3 linked regions of the Catalinimonas alkaloidigena genome follow. The protein of the gene in region 2 interacts with the protein of the main gene of each other region in a pairwise test. Links are inferred from orthologs where the notes say so. Each region holds a gene or a part of one and is shown on either strand. Other genes may lie near its edges.

The links.
Region 1: the proteins of OKW21_RS30620 (region 2) and ftsA interact in binary tests that used the Escherichia coli proteins (3 or more experiments, as listed by UniProt). The link is inferred for Catalinimonas alkaloidigena from one-to-one orthologs.
Region 3: the proteins of OKW21_RS30620 (region 2) and ftsZ interact in binary tests that used the Escherichia coli proteins (3 or more experiments, as listed by UniProt). The link is inferred for Catalinimonas alkaloidigena from one-to-one orthologs.

What each region holds. Positions count from the first base shown.
Region 1 is NZ_JAQFIL010000001.1:7,725,351-7,730,026, forward strand. The notes cover bases 1,888-4,676. They hold ftsA (cell division protein FtsA), read left to right. Parts: upstream 1,888-2,518; coding sequence 2,519-3,835; downstream 3,836-4,676. Other genes in these bases: OKW21_RS31485 (cell division protein FtsQ/DivIB), read left to right, coding at 1,888-2,506; ftsZ (cell division protein FtsZ), read left to right, coding at 3,892-4,676. Outside these bases: OKW21_RS31475 (FtsW/RodA/SpoVE family cell cycle protein), read left to right, coding at 1-608; OKW21_RS32650 (UDP-N-acetylglucosamine--N-acetylmuramyl-(pentapeptide) pyrophosphoryl-undecaprenol N-acetylglucosamine transferase), read left to right, coding at 608-1,198; OKW21_RS32655 (UDP-N-acetylglucosamine--N-acetylmuramyl-(pentapeptide) pyrophosphoryl-undecaprenol N-acetylglucosamine transferase), read left to right, coding at 1,155-1,748; more of OKW21_RS31485, read left to right, coding at 1,754-1,887. UniProt on the Escherichia coli protein: Essential cell division protein that assists in the assembly of the Z ring. May serve as the principal membrane anchor for the Z ring.
Region 2 is NZ_JAQFIL010000001.1:7,507,522-7,519,198, forward strand. The notes cover bases 4,761-7,732. They hold OKW21_RS30620 (rod shape-determining protein), read left to right. Parts: upstream 4,761-5,719; coding sequence 5,720-6,745; downstream 6,746-7,732. Other genes in these bases: OKW21_RS30610 (phospholipase D-like domain-containing protein), read right to left, coding at 4,761-4,834; OKW21_RS30615 (DUF4296 domain-containing protein), read left to right, coding at 4,973-5,350; mreC (rod shape-determining protein MreC), read left to right, coding at 6,754-7,653; OKW21_RS30630 (Rod shape-determining protein MreD), read left to right, coding at 7,646-7,732. Outside these bases: molecular chaperone HtpG, read right to left, coding at 1-52; OKW21_RS30580 (hypothetical protein), read right to left, coding at 238-789; OKW21_RS30585 (DUF4293 domain-containing protein), read right to left, coding at 807-1,295; OKW21_RS30590 (sigma-70 family RNA polymerase sigma factor), read left to right, coding at 1,487-2,146; OKW21_RS30595 (hypothetical protein), read left to right, coding at 2,203-2,454; gmk (guanylate kinase), read left to right, coding at 2,455-3,045; OKW21_RS30605 (YicC/YloC family endoribonuclease), read left to right, coding at 3,169-4,047; more of OKW21_RS30610, read right to left, coding at 4,055-4,760; more of OKW21_RS30630, read left to right, coding at 7,733-8,170; mrdA (penicillin-binding protein 2), read left to right, coding at 8,167-9,975; rod shape-determining protein RodA, read left to right, coding at 9,914-11,251; OKW21_RS30645 (hypothetical protein), read right to left, coding at 11,248-11,677. UniProt on the Escherichia coli protein: Forms membrane-associated dynamic filaments that are essential for cell shape determination. Acts by regulating cell wall synthesis and cell elongation, and thus cell shape.
Region 3 is NZ_JAQFIL010000001.1:7,728,626-7,734,446, forward strand. Bases 1-2,857 are described here. They hold ftsZ (cell division protein FtsZ), read left to right. Parts: upstream 1-616; coding sequence 617-2,098; downstream 2,099-2,857. Other genes in these bases: ftsA (cell division protein FtsA), read left to right, coding at 1-560; OKW21_RS31500 (NADPH-dependent FMN reductase), read right to left, coding at 2,107-2,631; OKW21_RS31505 (SRPBCC family protein), read left to right, coding at 2,805-2,857. Outside these bases: more of OKW21_RS31505, read left to right, coding at 2,858-3,254; OKW21_RS31510 (Re/Si-specific NAD(P)(+) transhydrogenase subunit alpha), read left to right, coding at 3,414-4,514; OKW21_RS31515 (NAD(P) transhydrogenase subunit alpha part 2), read left to right, coding at 4,541-4,858; OKW21_RS31520 (NAD(P)(+) transhydrogenase (Re/Si-specific) subunit beta), read left to right, coding at 4,898-5,821. UniProt on the Escherichia coli protein: Essential cell division protein that forms a contractile ring structure (Z ring) at the future cell division site. The regulation of the ring assembly controls the timing and the location of cell division.

The sequences.
Region 1 (4,676 bases), 210 kb from region 2 along the record:
TGTTCGCCACCTGTATGTTACTGATGTTCATCGGCCGGGTACCACTCAAGTATCTGTTTATGCTGGTACTGGTAGGTGGTTTGTTTGGAAGTGCCGCCCTCTTCTTGGGGCAGCGTGCCGAAACTGCCAGAAGTCGTCTGGAGTATTTTATTGACCGGGAAGAAGAGCCTTTTCAGGCAGTACAATCATATATCGCCATTGCTACCGGCGGGCTAAAGGGCAAGGGCTGGGGCAATAGCGATCAGCGCAATATTTTGCCGCATTCTTATTCCGACTTTGTATTCGCCATTATAGTAGAAGAGTATGGTTTAGTAGGGGGCGTTGTAGTGATCCTCTTGTATTTAACCTTGCTTTACCGTGGTATGCAGGCCGTTTCTAAAAGCGATAGAGCTTTTGGCGGCTTGCTGTCCGCCGGACTTAGCTTTGCCATCGTCATACAGGCGATGATCAATATGGGCGTGGCAGTTGGACTTGGTCCTATTACCGGTTTGCCTTTACCATTGGTGAGCATGGGAGGAACTTCGCTCTTGTTTACCGGAATTGCCTTAGGTATAATCCTGAGTACCAGCAAGCAAAAAGAAGAAGAATCAAAATATCAATTGGGCTAATGCAAGCAGAAAAAAGACCATATCGCATAATCATCAGTGGTGGAGGTACCGGAGGGCATATCTATCCGGCCATTGCCATTGCGCATGCGTTGCAGTCTTTGCATCCTAGTACGGAGGTCCTCTTTGTAGGCGCTAAGGGACGGATGGAAATGCAGAAAGTGCCGGAAGCAGGCTACAAAATTATCGGCCTGTGGATCAGCGGTATTCAGCGCAAGCTGACGTTGGATAACCTGGCTTTCCCGCTGAAGGTTACCTCTAGTCTGTTTCAGTCTTCTAAAATATTGTCTGACTTCCGCCCCGATGCGGTGGTGGGGGTAGGTGGTTTTGCCAGTGGGCCTTTATTGTACGCGGCAAGCTGGAAGAATATTCCATCACTTTTGCAGGAGCAAAACTCTTATGCAGGGTTAACCAACAAACTGCTGGCAGGTAAAGTGAAGAAAGTGTGTGTGGCCCATGAAGAGATGGACAGGTTCTTCCCTAAAGAAAAAATTGTCTTCACCGGAAATCCGGTGCGAAAAGATATTGTAGCCCTGGCGGCTGAAGGTATTGGAGAGCAAAAAGGAAGAAGCTTTCAAATTTTTTGGGCTTGACCCAAACAAAAAGACCATACTGGTAGTAGGAGGTAGTTTGGGTGCAAGAACCTTGAATGATAGTATGGTTGCCGGAATTGATAAGCTGGTGGCTGCGGGTGCACAGGTAATATGGCAGTGTGGCAAATTTTATTATGAAGAAATGACTGCCAGGCTTAATGCGAAGGAGCAAAAACAGGGCATTAAGTTAAATGAATTTTTGAGCAGGATGGATTTGGCCTATGCTGCCGCGGATGTAGTCATCTCCCGGGCAGGAGCATTGGCAATTTCAGAATTGGCACTGGTGCGCAAACCGACAGTTTTTGTGCCTTCTCCCAATGTTTCGGAAGATCATCAGCGGAAAAATGCGGAGGCACTGGTGAAACAGGATGCGGCTTTGATGGTGATGGACAGTGATGCAAGAGAACAGATGATAGATGTTGCGCTCAAGCTTTTGAAGGATGAGCAGCAGCAGAAAGCTTTGTCTGAGCAAATCGCAAATCTGGCCCGGCCAAAAGCAGCCGAGCATATTGCCAGGGAAGTAATCAGTTTGATTGACTCAAAAAGATAATGGCTATGAAATTTAAAAGATGGGTCAAAATCGGGTTTTTCTCTTTGTGTATGGTGAGCATCATCGCTATGACGGAAAAGCGGCGTAGTGGAAAGGTTTGCCAACACATACTGATTCATGTAGATGATCGCTATGAGAACTACTTCATTGATGAGCAGGATGTTCAACTGCTGATGACCGATGCTGGTGCAGAAAATGTGGTAGGTAAAAAATATTTTGAGCTGGACCTCAAAGCACTGGAAGGGCGCATAGAAACTAATAAATATGTACATAAGGCAGAGGTGTACAGAGATGTGAAAGGAAACCTGCTGGTATATGCAGAGCAGAACCGTCCGGTAGCCCGGGTCATACGCAGCGATGCTCCTGATGCCTATATCAGTGACGAAGGAGAAATTCTTCCGGTCTCTGACAAATACACTGCGAGGGTGATGCTGATCAGCGGATCATATACCGGAAAGCTGCTCAGGCAAAAAATTAAAGAAAGTGAGGAAGGAGCGCAAATATTTAGCCTGATAGACTTTATCCATAAGGATGAATTCTGGAAAGCACAAATTGCACAGATGGAGATAGCATCAAACGGAAATATCTTGCTTTATCCTCAGGTAGGCAAGCAGTTAATTGAATTCGGAAAAGCTGAAAAAATATCAGAGAAATTTAATAAGTTAGCCGTTTTTTACGAGCAGGTATTACCACGTAAAGGATGGAATTACTATAACAAAGTAAACCTGAAATACCAGGACCAAATTGTGTGTGACTAATCAATAAAAGCTATGCAAGAAGAAAATATTGTTGTCGGACTGGATATAGGCACAACGAAGATTTGTGCCATTGTAGGTCGCAAAAATGAATACGGAAAACTGGAAGTGCTGGGAATGGGCAAAGCGAAGTCAGAAGGTGTCAGAAGAGGTATCGTGACGAATATTGATAAGACCATCAGCGCGATTGAAAAAGCAATCAAATCTGCTGAAGAACAATCAGGTATTGAGATACATACTGTAAATGTAGGTATCGCCGGTCAGCATATCAGAAGCTCAATCCATCATGGGAGCATCACACGCAATTCACTGGATGAGGAAATTCGTATGGAAGATATTGAGCGTCTTACCAACGATATGTATCGTATTGTCACGCCCCCCGGCTGTGAGATCATCCATGTAATGCCACAGCACTATACTGTTGATTACGAAGATGGTATTGTGGATCCGGTAGGCATGTCCGGTGTAAAACTGGAAGCGGACTTCCATATCATCACGGCGCAGACTCATGCCATCAACAATATTAACAAATGTGTGAAAAGAGCCGGCCTGGAAATAGAAAACCTGATCCTGGAACCTCTGGCTTCCAGCCTGGCAGTACTGAGCGAAGAAGAAAAGAGAGCTGGCGTTTGCCTGGTAGATATTGGAGGTGGTACTACAGATATGGCCATTTTCTACGATGGTATCATTCGCCATACTGCGGTAATACCCTTTGGTGGTGACATTCTTACCCAGGATATCAAGCAAGGTTGTTCGGTAATGGAAGAGCAGGCTGAACTGCTGAAAGTAAAATTTGGTAAAGCTATAGCCGAAGAAGCGAGCTTCAATGAGATTGTATCCATCCGCGGTTTAAGAGACCGTCCGCCTAAAGAGATATCCATCAAAAATCTGGCTTATATCATTGAAGCCCGCATGCAGGAGATTTTTGAGCTGGTACATGCAGAAATCATCTCTTCCGGCTATGAGGATAAGCTTGCCGGTGGCGTAGTCGTAACGGGAGGAGGTTCACAGCTACAGTTTGCTAAAGAGCTTTGCGAACTCATGTGTGCCACTGATGCTCGTATTGGCTACCCCAATGAGTACATGGGTAAAAGCAAAATTGAAACCGTAAAGAGCCCGATGTTCGCTACAGCGGTGGGCCTGGTATTGTCGGGTTTCAAAGCCATTGATGAACGAAACCTGGACTACATCAGAAAGAAAAACAAAGAGATGCAGGGCAACAAGCCCCGAAAAGAAAAAGAGCAGGCGCAAGGCTCTATGTTTTTTCGTAAAATGCTGGAAAAAACTAAAAAAATACTTATTGACGATTTTGACGATAAAGAAAACTATTAAGGTTTTCCTTTAAATAAAAAAATTAACCACGGTAATTATTTAAACTCCTTTTGACTATGGCTGACAGAAGTTATGAATTCGATCTACCCACTCAGCATAAATCCATCATCAAGGTTATTGGTGTTGGTGGCGGCGGTAGTAATGCTGTAAATCACATGTACAATCAGGGTATCAAAGATGTTGAGTTTATCATCTGCAATACCGACGCTCAGGCGCTTGAAATTAGCCCTGTGCCCAATAAACTACAGATAGGTGGAGAGCTTACCCGGGGTTTGGGTGCCGGTGCCAATCCTGAAAAAGGAAAAGCGGCAGCAATAGAAAGCAAAGAAGAAATTCGTGAGTTGTTGAGCAATGATACCCGTATGTTGTTCATCACTGCCGGAATGGGAGGAGGTACTGGTACAGGCGCAGCCCCAGAAATTGCCAAAGTAGCCCGTGAGCTTGGGGTCCTGACCGTGGGTATTGTAACTCAGCCATTCGCTTTTGAAGGTAAAAAGAAACAGCGTGCTGCCGAAGAAGGTATCCGCGAACTGAGAAATAATTGCGATACCGTGATCGTAATTCTGAACGATAAGCTCAGAGAAGTTTATGGTAATTTGACCCTGACCAATGCATTTGCTCAGGCAGACAATATACTAACCACCGCAGCCAAAAGTATTGCCGAAATCATTACGGTTCCTGGTTATATCAATGTGGACTTTGAAGATGTGAAAACGGTAATGGCGGGATCAGGCGCAGCTGTTATGGGGTCTGCTAAAGCAGAAGGCGAGCACCGTGCTATGCGTGCTGCCGAGGAAGCCCTTTCTTCACCGCTGCTGGATGACAAAAATATTAAGGGAGC
Region 2 (11,677 bases):
TGGGAAATATATTCTCGGTATTAATAGATATCGTACCTTTTTCTTCTACCATAATATTTTAGGAATTAGATGTTACTTTTTTCAGGGCGAAGCTCAAAAGTTATTCCAGCTTAAAAATGAAGGCAATTTTACTTATTTTTCTGACAGCTTGGCAGTTATAACAAAAAAACTGTCAGCTTTCTGCCTTCTACAATTTACTTTTCAGTCCGTAAATTTCGCAAGAAATCCTGGAACAGATCAGAAAAGGCTACTTATCCAAGCGGACAACCCCTGCACAGCGGAAGTGAAAAGAAAAAACAACAACCAGAGCAAAGTAAGGAAGATGAGCAGGAATATATACTTAGTCCAGGGATATTTTCGCATGATGTCCTGCCAGTAGATCCAGCCAAAAATTCTGACTACCCAGAAATACAAACCACTTAGCCGGAAACTCTGCTGGCGAAGCTCATCCAGAAAAATCTGATCAATAATTTCTCGAGATACCTGTTCCCTGTAACAATCACGAAACTGGTATAACACATCGTGGATGAGAGAAGCATAGTATGTCAGGGGCTTACGAGTTTCCCTATCAGCAATACCATCAGGAGTACCAAAGTATACGTCAAAAAAGAAGAACTTGGGAGAGCAGCCGTCCCAGGCATAGCCATTACATTCAGGGTTAGAACCCAGCACTATGATTTGCCCATCCTCTCTTATCTTCAACCACTTGTTTGCGAAACTTACGCCCTTCAGACGGGTCTGGTAACAGATATCCTTGTGTTCCACAAATACATAGGGGCTGTTCTCCATGCCCTAAATTTAAAAATTTAGCGCAGGCGATCTACTGAGCGCACCAGTTTCTCATCACGGCGAATAAAGCGGTTGGCCAGTACGTTGAGCAAGAGAGCGATACAAGGTAGTATAAAACCTATATCATAGCTACCACGGGTAGCTTCATTAATAATCTTTTCCCCCTCAAAACTATACCATACAGAAGCGCCCAGTGCAGCTGCCATAAAAAGGCTGTTCAGTGCTCCCAGCTTGATCTGTGTTAAGCGATTATGGTATTGAAAAATTTCATAAAAGGCGGTAAGCGTGGCGAGTACAGCCAGGATGGCGATTACCCAGGTCCCCTGCTCAGTGGTCATTTGGCTTGTGGCTCCTTCTGAAGATTCAGTTACTGTAAGATAGTAAGCATTCAATACCACCTGTTCTCCTTCTTCCAGGTCTGTTTCCTGCCATATATCAAAAATTAGCATCAGACCCATGCAAATGCCTACTCCTAGCAGAAAAATTGATTGTATTCTTTGTAACATAACTCAGGTTATTCGATATCAATATTGTAATTTTTACGTAAATATATAGGTTATGCAATTCGGCACGAAGATATTAAGATTTGCTATAACTTTATTCATTTTCAGAAGTTTAATGTGTAGAGGGTCAGGTAAATGAATACTATTCATCTCTTCGTGGCCGTTCAATGTGAAAAGAAAAACTAATTAGCACTATGGCTGATAATAAAGATAAACAAGTTGATCAAAAAGATACTGGTAACACTACTGACGCTGATAAGCAACAGGAGAATGTACAAAGTTTCGAAGATCAACGCCCAAAATACAGTGAGCGGGAAAAAGTTGAAATTTTTGACAACGAATTTCTGCCACAAATAGACTCAATGTATAATTTTGCCTATCGGCTGACCTATGATGAAGATGATGCCAAAGACCTGGTGCAGGAAACGTACCTGAAGGCATTTCGTTTCATAGATTCATTTCAACGCGGAACTAACGCTAAAGCATGGTTGTTTCGGATTTTAAAAAACAGCTTCATTAATGATTTCAGGAAGAAAAGTAAGCAACCTTCCAAAGTTGATTACCAGGAGGTAGAAACTTATTACAATTCTGAAGGTGTTGATGAAAGTATTACTACTGACTTAAGAGTGGAGTCTGTGCAGGATATGATCGGTGACGAGGTATCCATAGCCTTAAACTCATTAGCAGTAGATTTTAGAACTGTCATTATTCTTTGTGACCTGGAAGGGTTTACTTATGAAGAGATGGCTAAAATTTTGGATATTCCCATAGGCACAGTAAGGTCGAGATTACATAGGGCCAGAAACCTTTTAAAGGAAAAGCTCAAATCATACGCCGACTCTATGGGCTATTAATTTTTTTAACAGACAACAGTTACAACCTAGATTTTAGAATTTTTAACCTTGCGAATATGGAGACCTTATCTAGAGAAAGTCCACAGTACAAGCGTTGTATGGATCTTTTGCCCTTAGTATTAGACCACGAAGCTAACTTAGAGGATACGGATTTTTTCCATCAACATGCAAAATTCTGGCCCGAGGTTCTGGAATGCTACGAAAAAGAAACTGCTTTCCGCTTAGCTATCAAACAGAAGTTAGGCAGCTTGTCTGCTCCTGAAGAGTTACTTAGCAGCATACGTAACAGAATCAAACAAGCCTCTTAAATGCAAGAAGGAAAAGCATTTATTTTCTCGGCACCTTCTGGCTCAGGTAAGACTACAATTGTCAAGCATTTACTCAAGTATAATTCAGATTTGAGTTTTTCAATTTCTGCATGCACCCGATCAAAAAGACCTAGTGAGGTCAATGGTCGGGATTATTATTTTATGAGCCCTGCTGAGTTTAGAGCACGTATAGAAGAAAAGGCCTTTATTGAGTGGGAAGAAGTATACGAAGGAAAATATTATGGTACCCTCAAGTCGGAGATTGAACGCATCTGGCAGCAAGGAAAGCATGTGGTGTTTGACGTGGATGTGCTGGGAGGAATCAACCTCAAAAAGTATTTTGGCAGTCGCGCGCTAGCAGTTTTTGTGAGAGTACCATCAGTAGAAAAATTAAAAGAAAGGCTTGCTTCCAGAAATACTGAGTCAGAAGAAAGCCTGGAGCAACGCATTGCTAAAGCAGAAGAAGAGCTCCAGTATGAGCAATATTTTGATGTGACGCTGGTCAACGATCATTTGAAAGACACTTTAGAACAGGCTCAGCATTTTTATGAGGAGTTCGTACAGAAAGGGGAGTTAACTTCTTCCAAATAAGCGGCTTTGCACGTATCATTGCATCTATTTATTTGCTGATATACTACTTCAGAAAAAGTACACTGAGGATCTTATCTCAGAGAGGTGGTTTCTGCGATCATTTTGCCATATTAATTTAGTTTTATGATTAAGTCAATGACTGGCTACGGTAAGGCCTATCAGGAGTCTTCGCTCTTTGATATCACTGTAGAAGTGAAAACACTCAATTCAAAATACCTGGATGTTAACCTTAAACTGCCCAGGCTCTTTGGAGATCGTGAGATAGAAGTGAGGCAATTGGTCTCAGAAAAACTACAGCGGGGTAAGGTATCCTTGCTAATTGATTTTAGAGGAAAAGGTCAGATGGGTGGCGACCCTGCTGTTAACCAGGAGTTACTTAAAGCATACTATTATTTATATAAGGAAACAGCTAACGAATTACAGGCCTCAGAGCAAGACCTGTTTCGCCTGGCGGTACAGTCACCGGATGTACTACTACCCATAGTACAGGAAAATACCAATGAAGAAATATGGAAAGCAGTCAAATCGGTGCTAGAAGAGGCATTAACGCAATGTGACCAGTTTAGAGAACAGGAAGGAGATGCGTTGATGAAAGATTTTGCCCTCTGTTCAGCCAATATCAAAGCGGCGCTGGAAGAGGTGAAAAAGCAGGCTCCCATCCGGGATCACCGCCTGAGACAGAAATTACAAACCCAGTTGGAAGAATCTTTTGCCAAAGACATAATAGATCAGAACCGCTTTGAGCAGGAGCTTATTTACTATATAGAGAAACTGGATGTGAACGAGGAAATCGTCCGCCTGACCAATCACCTGAGCTATTTTGAAAAAGTACTTAGTAGTGTTGATGTTCATGGTAAAAAACTGGGATTTATCTCTCAGGAGATGGGGCGTGAGATCAATACCATAGGCTCTAAAGCGAACGATTCCACCATACAGCATTCGGTAGTAGGCATGAAAGAAGAGCTGGAAAAAATCAAGGAGCAGGTGCTGAACGTATTATAGAAAGCAGCTATTTCAGCGGCTCATCATAAATCATTTTTCCCCACGCTTCTGTATCTACAAAATCCATATCTTTTGAGGTACTTTTGTACAGCCTCATTATTTCTGAATGAAGCTCCTGAATGGCACCCCTGTCTTCTATGCGTATGATAGATTCATAATTACTACTTAATGATAAGCATGTAAAATCAGCTGAACCTAAGTAGGCAATTTTTTGATCTATGATGAAGGCTTTGGCATGGATAAAATGTTTACTGCTATTTTTAATACGCTGGTTACCGGGATCAATAAATATTTTGAGGGGAAAGATCGTTCTATATGAGTAATAGTAAACGGAAGTGTTACGAAGTTCGGCAGCTGTAGCGAAGAGTACAATCAAAGTAAGTACAGTCAGAAAAAGCATACAGATCTGGGCATACGTATAATAGTAGAAGTAAGTATATATGCAGCCCAGTACAAAGGCGGTCAAAGCAAAGTAAAGAAAAGTAATAATTCCTTTGAGTGACTCTTTTTTCTGTTCAGCATCGTGATTTTTTCGTCTGTACTGCTTGATAAGTTTTTCGCGGAAGTCATACCCCTGAAGGTTTCCGATCATATTGTGGCAAAGCGTCGTTATCAATGTAATGCGTACGTTTTGCGCATGAAGTTGAAGAAGCAAATGCATTTGTTCTTCATTCAGGAAAGGAGAGAGTACGGTAACTTCCTGACGGGCTGAACGAATATCTTCCAGTAATTGCTTACCGACAGAGGGTCCCATATGGATGGTAGCGTCTTTGATAGCAGCTTGCATAGCAAAAGTATGTAGGTTTGTAGGAAGTATAACGCAGCAATCAGCCTTTCATGATATGAAGGACTCCTTTTACATCATTTTTATGTTAGTTTTGTGGCGCCGTTGCCAGGAGCTAACGAGTTGATATTAAACAGAAGCATGATAAAGAAAATATTATCCTGTCTCAGCGCTTTTTTGATGCTAGCTGCCTGCCAGCAGGAAGAGGTCATTCAGAAGCCGGAAGGGCTTGTTCCCGAAAGTAAAATGATTTCCTTCCTGATAGACATGCATATCGCGGAGGCTAAGATGGGTTATCTTCAGGTAAAAGATAGAGATTCTTTAGAGATCATCTTTAGAAATTATGAGAAGGCATTATTTGAAAAGCATCAGGTTGATGACTCTGCTTATTATCATAGCTATGAGTACTATCTGGCAGATATGGAAAAGATGCATGAAATATATAGCGCAGTTGTAGATAGCCTGAGTGTACTCAATAGCATAGAAAAGAACAAAGACCTGGGAATATCCGAAGAATAGATGAAGAAGCATCATATGTGACTACGCTGGTTCTGCGGTGGACTGAATAGAGATTACATGATTTTATATGCTATTTCCAAATGTAAATTATTCTGCCTGAGAAATAAGAAATATAGGATTATGGCCAAAGCGGAACATCTTTAGCACGAAAGATGCTGGATAAAAAAAATCGTTCTAATTTTGCTAAAAAGACATATAGTTTATATACCTAAGTGCTAACAAATTCTGTTTGGTGCAGAATTGTAAAATATCTTACTTACTATAAGCCAATACGAAATAAAGCTTTAAAAAAGCTTCTACTTAATACAAATTTGCATAATTTCAAATGCGTTTCATTAGTATAACTCAAACCACATTACTTACTAAGACATGGGATTGTTCGACTTTTTCTCCAGTGATATAGCTATTGACCTGGGCACAGCTAACACATTAATTATCAATAAGGAGAAGATAGTAGTAGACGAGCCTTCCATCATCGCCATTGACCGCACCACCAACAAAGTGCTGGCGATTGGAAGACAGGCAATGCAGATGCATGAAAAGACCCATGAGAACATCAAAACGATTCGTCCGCTGAAGGATGGTGTCATCGCCGACTTCCATGCTGCCGAACACATGATCCGGGGTATGATCAAAATGATTGACATGGGCAGTCGTTATATTCCCTCTTCTCATCGTATGATTATCTGCATTCCTTCTGGCATCACCGAAGTAGAAAAAAGAGCGGTAAGAGACTCCGCGGAGCACGCCGGTGCCAAGGAAGTGTACATGATTCATGAGCCTATCGCTGCAGCTATTGGTATTGGTATAGATATTGACCAGCCTGTTGGGTCAATGGTAGTAGATATCGGAGGTGGTACTACAGAGATTGCTGTTATCGCCCTTTCGGGAATTGTTTGCGACCAGTCAATCAGAACTGCTGGAGATACCTTCAATAAAGATATTTTGGATTATATGCGCCGTCAACATAATTTACTCATCGGCGAGCGCTCTGCCGAGAAAGTAAAAGTTGAGGTAGGATCAGCATTAACGGAACTCGATGATGAACCAGACGATTATGAAATCAGAGGGCGCGACCTAATGACAGGTATTCCTAAAGTGATAAAGGTTTCTTATTCTGAAATTGCTTTTGCGCTAGATAAGTCTATTTCAAAAATTGAAGAGGCAGTGCTGAAAGCTCTGGAGATTTCTCCACCTGAACTTTCTGCCGATATTTATGACAATGGCATCCACCTGACTGGTGGCGGTGCATTGTTAAGAGGACTTGACAAACGCCTTGCGCTCAAAACCAAACTGCCGGTACACGTAGCAGATGATCCATTGCGTGCCGTAGTGAGAGGTACGGGGGTGGCACTGAAAAAATTTGATTCTTTTAAATCAGTATTGATGACCTAAAAAAATAGATGCATAGTTTATTAACCTTTCTGTACAATTACAGGTCCTCATTCTTATTTGTCCTTTTAGAATCCTTAAGTATTTTCTTCATTGTCAATAACAATTCTTATCATCAGGCGGCAGTGCTGAATTCTTCTAACAGGCTGGTAGCTTCGGTCATGACAACTACCAATTCTGTTTCAGAATACTTTTCGCTAAAGGAAGTTAATCAGCGCCTGGCAGCGGAAAATGCCCGCCTGCATGAGTTGATGATTAGTGGAGAACCACGCAATAATAGTAATTTATTGCTTAGAGATTCTTTAGCGTTGGAAGCAATGGCTGAAGATTCTGTATTTGTACTACCCGAAGTCATAAGTAAGAGTGATAGTGTGCGGATGAAGCAGTTTGCCTTTGTTCCGGCTAAGGTGGTAGACAATACTGTGCATCGGGCCAAAAACTATGTCACAATTAATAAAGGCAGGCTGGATGGAATAGAACCGGATATGGGCGTCATTAGTTCGGATGGAGTAGTAGGTAAGGTTAAGGATGTGTCTGATCATTTTGCCGTAATTACCTCCGTTTTACATACGGATATGTTTGTATCGGCACTGGTCAAGCGCTCAAGTACACTGGGGTCTATAGTATGGGCTGGTACCAACCCCCGTCTGGCTAACTTGGATAATATTCCCATCCACATCAACATCATCAATGGTGATACCATCGTTACCTCAGGCTACAGTGGCATTTATCCTCCAAACACCATGATCGGAACAGTGTCAGAGGTAAGACCAGAAGAGGATGCCGCGTTCTATGATATAGACATCAACCTTTCCAATGATTTTTACAAGTTATCTTATGTATATGTGGTAAAGAACCTGCTACGAAATGAGCAGGATTCATTGGAAAATATAATAACAGCCGATGAATAGTCGCTATCTTATACCACAAGCCATCAATTTTGTAGTATATATTTTACTACAAGTCTTTATTGTCAGGAATCTTGTACTCTTTGATGTAGCATTCTGTTTTGTATACATCGCTTTTTTGCTCCTTTTGCCCATTGAAGCCGCTGCCATTACCTGTATGCTATTAGGTTTTACCACAGGGCTGGTCGTTGACATATTTTACAATACTTTTGGAATTCATGCAGCAGCATGTGTGTTCATTATGTACATAAGGCGCTACTGGATCAGTGCACTTACACCCAGAGGAGGTTATGATATCGGTATGACCCCCAGTCCCCGCGCCATGGGGTTTAGATGGTTTATTACTTATGCTGTCCCTCTGATCTTCGTACATCATGCTACCGTGTTTTTTGTAGAGATAGGTGGCTTTAGTTTGTTTTATTATACACTGATAAAAGCATTGGCCAGTACTGCGTTTACTTTTATATTAGTTACGGTAATTCAGTACATCATACATACGCCCAGAAGAACTGTTCTATGAAGAATAGTAACCGAAAGTATATTATCCGTGGAGCTGTAGTGCTCATAGCGGTGGTTTTTACAATCAAATTATTTTCTATACAGGTCCTTAGTACCGACTATCGGAATAAGGCGGAGAGCAATATTGTGGAAAAGGAAATCCGCTATCCTTTTCGTGGGCTAGTCTATGACCGCAATGGTAAACTAATTGTATTCAACGCTCCGGTATATGATTTGGAAGTAATTCCTAAAGAAGTGGATCTTAAGGATACTTTAGCTTTTTGTAGGCTATTTGATATCACTAAAGAAGATTTTATAGAGAAAATAGAAAAAGCCAAGGACTACTCTTATGTAAAACCTTCTGTCTTTATCAAGCAAATCTCCAATAAGACTTTCGCTACAGTACAAGATTATCTGATCAACTATCCGGGTTTTCGTATACAGGCAAGAACCAACCGGGCATATACACATCGTAGCCTGGCTAATGCGCTGGGCTATATTGGAGAAATCAGCAGGTATCAGTTGGAAAGAGACTCCATCAACTATTACCGTCAGGGTGATTATATTGGTATCAGTGGGATTGAGTCTATGTATGAGGAACAACTGCGTGGAAAACGAGGGGTGAAATACAAAATGGTGAATGTAAGAGGGGTGGAAAAAGGATCCTTTAAAGATGGCGCTCTCGATACCCTTTCTATTCCGGGTGAGAACCTGCAGAGTACGGTAGATATTGACTTACAGGAATATGCTGAGACCCTCATGATGGGGAAAAGAGGTAGTGTAGTTGCTTTGGAGCCCAAAACTGGCGAAGTACTCACTTTTGTAACCGCCCCTTCTTATGATCCTAATATGCTTTCTGGCAGAGAGTACAGCAAAAACTTCTCTACCTTACTGGCTGATACCGCGAAGCCCTTATATAACCGCCCCCTGATGGGGGCTTTCCCTCCGGGATCTATTTTCAAAACCGTTCAGGCATTGGTAGGCTTGCAGGAAGGGGTAATCACGCCGCAGACCCGTTTCTATTGTGACAGAAGTATCATTGCATGCCACGGACCACATTCTCATGAAGACCTTAAAGGTGCCATTGAAGTATCCTGTAATCCTTATTTTTGGAATACTTACAAACGCATTTTAAATCAGGGAGAATCGGATAATACTTTTAAAGATACTGAAATAGGCCTGGAAAAGTGGCGTAAGCATGTGATGAGTTTTGGTATGGGGCAACCTCTGGGCATAGATTTGCCCAATGAAAGAGGAGGTTACGTTCCTGCCCCCTCGCTCTATGATAAGATTTATGGGGATGATCGTTGGAAGTTTTCTACTATCTATTCCAATGCGATTGGCCAGGGAGAGTTACAAATTGTCCCCCTTCAAATGGCAAATGTAGCATCTATAATAGCCAATAGAGGCTATTATGTAACTCCTCACCTGATCAAGGCCATCGGAGAAGATGGTAAGCCGCTGGAAAAATATCGTGAAAAAAATTATACCACCGTAGATCCTCAGCATTTTGACGTAGTGGTAGAAGCAATGCATGATGTGGTGGAAAGAGGTACCGGATCGTATCGTGCCAAACTCAAAGGTATTGAGGTTTGTGGTAAGACAGGTACTGTACAAAATAGCCAGGGAGAAGACCATTCGGTGTTTATCGCCTTTGCACCTAAAGATGATCCACAGATCGCTATCGCTGTATATGTGGAAAATGCAGGTCAGGGAGCACGTGCTGCGGCAGGAATTTCCGGTCTGATGATCGAAAAATACCTTAATGGGTGTACGGATAGATATCAGATGGAAGATTATATTTTGGAAGGAGACTTTATATACTAAGGTGAGAGAAAATAATAATTTAGTAAACCGTATTGACTGGGGAGTGATTCTCCTGTATTTCTTACTGGTAGGCTTAGGATGGCTCAATATATTTGCCGTGGTATATGATGCACAAAATCCTGACCTGAGTATATTCGATATGAACATTAACTCAGGAAGACAGCTTATCTGGATAGGTACAGCGGCAGTAATCATATTCGTGATTATGCTGACAGACTTTCGCTTCTACGATTCTTTCGCCTATTTTATTTATGGAGGTGTAATCCTGATCCTGACATTTGTATTGCTCTTTGGTACTGAGGTAGCAGGTTCTAAGTCCTGGTTTTCTATCGGTAGTTTTCGCTTGCAGCCTTCTGAATTTGCCAAGTTTGCCACCGCCTTGGCAGTAGCTAAATTTATCAGCTCTGACAATAAAACTTTCAGCAGCCTGAGGCCTCAGCTCACATTATTTGCAATTATCGGATTGCCTGCCGTGCTCATTATCCTTCAGGGAGATACCGGAACGGCAATGGTATTTAGTGCCTTTGTGGTGGCTTTCTACCGTGAGGGGTTTTCTCCTGTACTGTTAGGAATAGGCATAGCAGCAGCCATACTTTTCATCTTGACATTATTCGTCCCCCAGCTTTATCTGATGATTGCAGTCATCGTAACGGCTTTCCTCCTGATCGGGATCAATGCCCGCAAGACCAAACGAATTATGGTGATTGCCCTGTCAGCCGTAGCGATTATGGGAGTGATTTTCAGCGTAGATTTTATTGTGTCTGATGTGCTGAAGCCTCACCAGCAGAACCGTATCAAAGCATTGATTAATCCGGAAGCGGATCCTTTGGGGTATGGGTGGAACGTAACTCAGTCCAAGATCGCGATAGGTTCCGGTGGCATGTGGGGTAAAGGCTTTTTGGAGGGTACACAAACAAAGTTTGACTTCGTGCCTGAACAAAGCACTGACTTTATTTTCTGTACTATTGGAGAAGAGCATGGCTGGTTCGGAAGCCTGATCCTTATTGTTCTGTTTTCTCTTCTACTTATTAAAGTAACCGCTATTGCTGAAAGACAAAAAGCTACCTTTGCCCGTGTGTATGGTTATGGTGTGGCAGGCATATTGTTCTTCCACTTTGCCGTCAATATCGGTATGACTATCGGCCTCTTTCCGGTTATAGGTATTCCGCTACCTTTCTTTAGCTACGGAGGGTCTTCACTGTGGGCCTTTACTATACTTTTGTTCATTTTGGTGAAGCTGGATGCCCATCGTATGCAGATCCTGACCCGCTCTTAGAATCTTTTGGAGAGTAGCTCCATAAATTCCATAACTTCTTCAGAGTCCATTTTCCATTGATACTGCGGAGCAAAATCCCGTCTGATAAGTCCCACAGCTTCCGCATAGGTATTCTGTGAGTCTATCTCTTCTAAGATCTGACGGAATGCTTCAGGGTCATTGTTAAATAGCTCTCTGACAAACATGAACTTTTGGTTGACACTGATATGACTGGAAAGGCTTTCAATCTTCCTCTGTTGGTGCATATCAGCTAGTGTTGAGCGATCAGACTTATTCAGATAATCATTAAGGGTACGAGGACCCTCTTCTTTCTTTTCTTCTTTTGGCGGTTCTTCCTGAGTGATATATGGTTCATTGACCTGGGGAGAAGAATAAGAAGTAGTGGTATTGGAAAATAATGTTTCAGTTTGCAGGGGCACTTCCTGG
Region 3 (5,821 bases), 220 kb from region 2 along the record:
CTGAACTGCTGAAAGTAAAATTTGGTAAAGCTATAGCCGAAGAAGCGAGCTTCAATGAGATTGTATCCATCCGCGGTTTAAGAGACCGTCCGCCTAAAGAGATATCCATCAAAAATCTGGCTTATATCATTGAAGCCCGCATGCAGGAGATTTTTGAGCTGGTACATGCAGAAATCATCTCTTCCGGCTATGAGGATAAGCTTGCCGGTGGCGTAGTCGTAACGGGAGGAGGTTCACAGCTACAGTTTGCTAAAGAGCTTTGCGAACTCATGTGTGCCACTGATGCTCGTATTGGCTACCCCAATGAGTACATGGGTAAAAGCAAAATTGAAACCGTAAAGAGCCCGATGTTCGCTACAGCGGTGGGCCTGGTATTGTCGGGTTTCAAAGCCATTGATGAACGAAACCTGGACTACATCAGAAAGAAAAACAAAGAGATGCAGGGCAACAAGCCCCGAAAAGAAAAAGAGCAGGCGCAAGGCTCTATGTTTTTTCGTAAAATGCTGGAAAAAACTAAAAAAATACTTATTGACGATTTTGACGATAAAGAAAACTATTAAGGTTTTCCTTTAAATAAAAAAATTAACCACGGTAATTATTTAAACTCCTTTTGACTATGGCTGACAGAAGTTATGAATTCGATCTACCCACTCAGCATAAATCCATCATCAAGGTTATTGGTGTTGGTGGCGGCGGTAGTAATGCTGTAAATCACATGTACAATCAGGGTATCAAAGATGTTGAGTTTATCATCTGCAATACCGACGCTCAGGCGCTTGAAATTAGCCCTGTGCCCAATAAACTACAGATAGGTGGAGAGCTTACCCGGGGTTTGGGTGCCGGTGCCAATCCTGAAAAAGGAAAAGCGGCAGCAATAGAAAGCAAAGAAGAAATTCGTGAGTTGTTGAGCAATGATACCCGTATGTTGTTCATCACTGCCGGAATGGGAGGAGGTACTGGTACAGGCGCAGCCCCAGAAATTGCCAAAGTAGCCCGTGAGCTTGGGGTCCTGACCGTGGGTATTGTAACTCAGCCATTCGCTTTTGAAGGTAAAAAGAAACAGCGTGCTGCCGAAGAAGGTATCCGCGAACTGAGAAATAATTGCGATACCGTGATCGTAATTCTGAACGATAAGCTCAGAGAAGTTTATGGTAATTTGACCCTGACCAATGCATTTGCTCAGGCAGACAATATACTAACCACCGCAGCCAAAAGTATTGCCGAAATCATTACGGTTCCTGGTTATATCAATGTGGACTTTGAAGATGTGAAAACGGTAATGGCGGGATCAGGCGCAGCTGTTATGGGGTCTGCTAAAGCAGAAGGCGAGCACCGTGCTATGCGTGCTGCCGAGGAAGCCCTTTCTTCACCGCTGCTGGATGACAAAAATATTAAGGGAGCAAGAAAAATTCTTCTTTCTATCCGCTCTGGTGAGCAGGCTGAAATGCAGATGGATGAACTTACCGAAATCACGGATCATATCCAGACTGAAGCAGGTGAAGAGGCAGAAGTGATTTTCGGTCATGGACTGGATGATACACTGGGCGATGCGATTATGGTTACTGTTATTGCTACGGGCTTTAATAACGATGAAAGAGGTGAGGATGAGGAAGAAACCAAGCGCGTCTATGACCTGGACTCCAGCCAGAGAATTAAGAAGGAAGATAAATCGGAAGCCAGTCCGCCGGACAGTCCGCCTCAGGAAAGGAGTAATACACCATCGCCACCTTCTTCTCCACCTTTTGAAATTGAAAATTTTGAGGATGAGGAAGAAGAGGACGATAACCAGCAGCGTCAGGAAAAAGAAGAAGAAGAGAAGCTACTGCGTGAGATGTCTTCCAGCCGCAGGTATTTGATGATGAAAGAAGCTTACGAACGTAAGCTTAAACTCAAGGGTCGTAAGAGCATCAGCTCCCCTGATAACAGTGAAGACATTTTCAAGAAAGAAGATTTCTACAATGAGCCGGCTTATGTAAGAAGAAATATCCATCTCTACAGCGCACCTTCTTACAATGACCGCAATGTGTCGCGTTACTCATTAGATGATGATGATAATATCATCGGTAACAATAAGTTTCTGCACGACAACGTAGATTAGTAGATCATTTAAAACGCTATAAGCTGATCAGCTTGCAGGCGAAGAGTCTCATCGTAGACTTTGCTTGTGAGCTGATTTTCTTTTATATACCTATGAATCTCTCCCATCTTTACTTTTAGGGCCAGCACATGCATCCCCAGATAGTGTAGTACATCAGTAAAGTGACTCAGCGGTATACTTGCTCCCTGTACACCGGAAGATAGCCCCACCAAAGCACATTTTTTTCCCTGCAGGCCGCTGGGGTAATCCATGCCGTCAATAAAAGCTTTGAGCACGCCTGGGTATGAACCATTATACTCCGGAATGATAAAAACAAATTTTTCGTGCTCCTTAAAAACCTGCCTGAAGCGATTAAACTGATTGTTCTTTCCATTATTTTCATACAAGGCAGTAGCCGTAAAGTCAGCAGGCAAATCTACCAGATTTATGACCTGACTTTCTGTACCTTTTTCTTGCAGCACCTTTTGGTAATAGGCTGCGATGGCGGCTGAAAGTGCTTTTTTTCTGTTGGTACCCACAACTATCGTAATCATCTACAATAAAATCAGTGTTAAACTATTAATCTACCTTTTACACGAACCTTCTCACTTTTTTGATGCTAAGGAGGAAATAATAAGAGAATAAATGACTATGCAAAAGGATATGGCTAAAACCGTAAGCGCTCCTTAACTGTTTTGCATGTAAACTCAGCGAACAGTCCAAATATATGAACATAAAAATAAGTACCGCGGTAGAGCAGCCCTATCAAACAGTAATGCAGGGGTTTAATGAAGAACTTTTTATGCGCCTCAATCCTCCGTTTCCTCCGGTAAGGCTACTGCGTTTTGATGGTTGCAAGAAAGGGGATGCAGTAGCCCTGGAACTTAATTTTATCTTTTTTAAACAGCAGTGGCTAAGTAAGATTGTAGAGGATGACTTTGATCAGGAAGAGTTTTACTTTATAGATAAGGGCACCAGACTTCCCTTTTTTTTAAAATACTGGCACCACCGCCACAGGATAATTAAGAATAGTCAGGGAAGTACAATTGTGGATGATATTACCTTCAAGTCTCCCTCTCCTTTGCTGGATTTTTTACTGTGGCCTGTCCTTTGGTTACAATTTCTTTATCGTAAACCTATTTATAAAAAAATATTTAGCTCAAAAGGTATAAAATAATGCAACTGATTGCATAGAAATTTGTCATCTTGTATTTCTTTTGCCTAAATTGGTGCGCCCAAGTAAAAAGGACTAGGCATTAAGATGTAAGATTTTTGAGTATACCTCCACTTATTAGGAACAAATTTTTTATGTTTACGCTAAATATAAGTTAGATCAATGATAATAGGCGTTCTTAAAGAAGAAGCTGATACCCGGGTGGCACTCACTCCGGATGTAGTGAAAAAACTAACCGACAACAACCAAGTTCTCATCGAGTCAGGCGCAGGCGAGAATACTTTTATCTCAGATACGGAGTATCAGGAAGCGGGAGCAACCATCAGCCAGCGTGATGATATCATTTCCAAAACTACTTTGTTGTTAAGTATCAGGCCCCCGGCTGAAGATGTTTTAAGCAAGCTGCCTCAGGGGGCTTCCGTAATTTCCTCCTTTCGTCCTTACGAAGATGCTACTGTTCCTGAAAAGCTAAGTCAGTACCCCATCAATGTGTTTAGCATGGACATGATGCCCCGTACCACACTGGCACAGGATAAAGATGTGCTATCTTCTATGGCTTCCATGGCAGGTTATCGTGCAGTATTGGAGGCAGCAACGCATCTACCTCGTTATTTTCCCATGCTAACCACTGCGGCAGGTAGTATTCCCCCTGCAAAAGTACTGGTATTGGGTGCGGGTGTAGCGGGTTTACAGGCCATTGCTACTGCAAAACGACTGGGATCGGTAGTTGAGGCCTTTGATACTCGTCCGGCTGTGAAGGAAGAAGTACAAAGCTTAGGCGCTAAATTTGTTGAGGTGGAAGGTGCCCGGGATGACAAGGCGGCTGGTGGTTATGCGGTAGAACAGACCGAAGATTATAAACAGAAACAGCGAGAACTGATTTTTGATCGCGCTACAAAATCGGATGTCATCATCACTACTGCCTTATTAAGAGGAAAGAAAGCGCCTATTCTGATTACTACAGAAATGATAGAGAAGATGAAGCCGGGTAGCGTGGTAGTTGATTTGGCAGCCGCTGGTGGCGGTAATTGTGAACTGACACAAAATGATAAGACCATTGATCATAAAGGCATTACCATTATAGGAGATTCTGCTCTTGAGGCAAAAATGCCCATGCATGCCAGTCTGCTTTTTGCCAAAAATGTATTCAATTTCCTTAAGGTCCTTCTGAAAGAAGGAGAATTACAACTGGATATGGAAAATCAGTTGATCAGTGGAACCTGTATTGTACAGGAAGGAAAGAATGTATACGCAGTAAAATAAAACCTGAAACTATAAACCAAAAGTTTATGGACGCACTCATTACTTTTATAAGTGAAAACCTTTTAATGATTTACATATTGGTTTTTGCTATTTTTTTAGGAACAGAAGTGATTTCTAAAGTACCCACCGTACTGCATACCCCCTTGATGTCAGGCGCTAATGCCATCAGTGGTGTTGTCATCATTGGAGCGATCATTCTAATTCGTCAGGCAGATCCGACTAATTATTTTATACTGATTCTAGGCTTCTTGGGAATTGCTCTGGCCAGCATTAATGTAGTCGGTGGCTATGCGGTGACTGACCGTATGCTGGATATGTTTAAAAACAAAAAGAAGAAGAAGTAGCTTTTGCATTTGCTTATCTAACGCTAGATCTAACCTTACATGACAACCTCTGTTTACGACTTTCTATATCTCATTAGTATAATTCTTTTCATTATCGGCTTGAAAAGGCTGAGTAGCCCGGATACAGCTCGGAATGGGAATTTGGTAGCTGCTGGGGGTATGGGCCTGGCCATTATAATCTCTCTGGTGTACCCTCTGGGAGTGGAGCAGAACAACTATGGCTGGGTAGCTGGAGGCATTGTACTGGGATCGGTGGTTGGTATTACTGCCGCCAAAAAAGTACAGATGACCGCTATGCCAGAGATGGTTTCACTCTTCAATGGTCTGGGGGGGGCTTGTGCGCTTTTAGTATCTCTGGTAGAGTTTTATAATTATCCCGAGGGTGTCTCTTTACTTAACGGGCAGATTTTTACCACCCTTTTCGCCCTTTTTATAGGTAGCATCTCCTTTACCGGAAGTTTGGTGGCTTATGGTAAATTACAAGGTTTCCTGCGCGATTCGCTTACGGTGCCTTACCCTCGTATAGTCAATGCTTTATTGTTGGTAGCTGTCATTGGCCTTATCATCTACATTATGATCATGCCTACTGCTGACTTTAACTGGGCCTTAATTCTAATGGCAGTGTCTTTGATCTACGGTATTACCTTTGTAACTCCCATTGGGGGAGGCGATATGCCGGTAGTGATTTCATTACTCAACTCTTTCACCGGGATTGGTGCTGCTCTCGCAGGACTAATCTACAATAACCAGGTAATGCTGGTAGGAGGTATTCTGGTAGGGGCTTCAGGCACTATCCTCACCATTCTCATGTGTCAGGCGATGAATCGTTCTCTCTTCAATGTAATCATCGGTGGCTTTAGTAGTAGTGGAGGTCCCGCCGGCGAAGGAAGAGAGCAAATTGTTAAAGAAGTATCTCCCAGCGACCTGGCCATTGAGCTAAAGTATTCCAGCAAAGTAATGGTA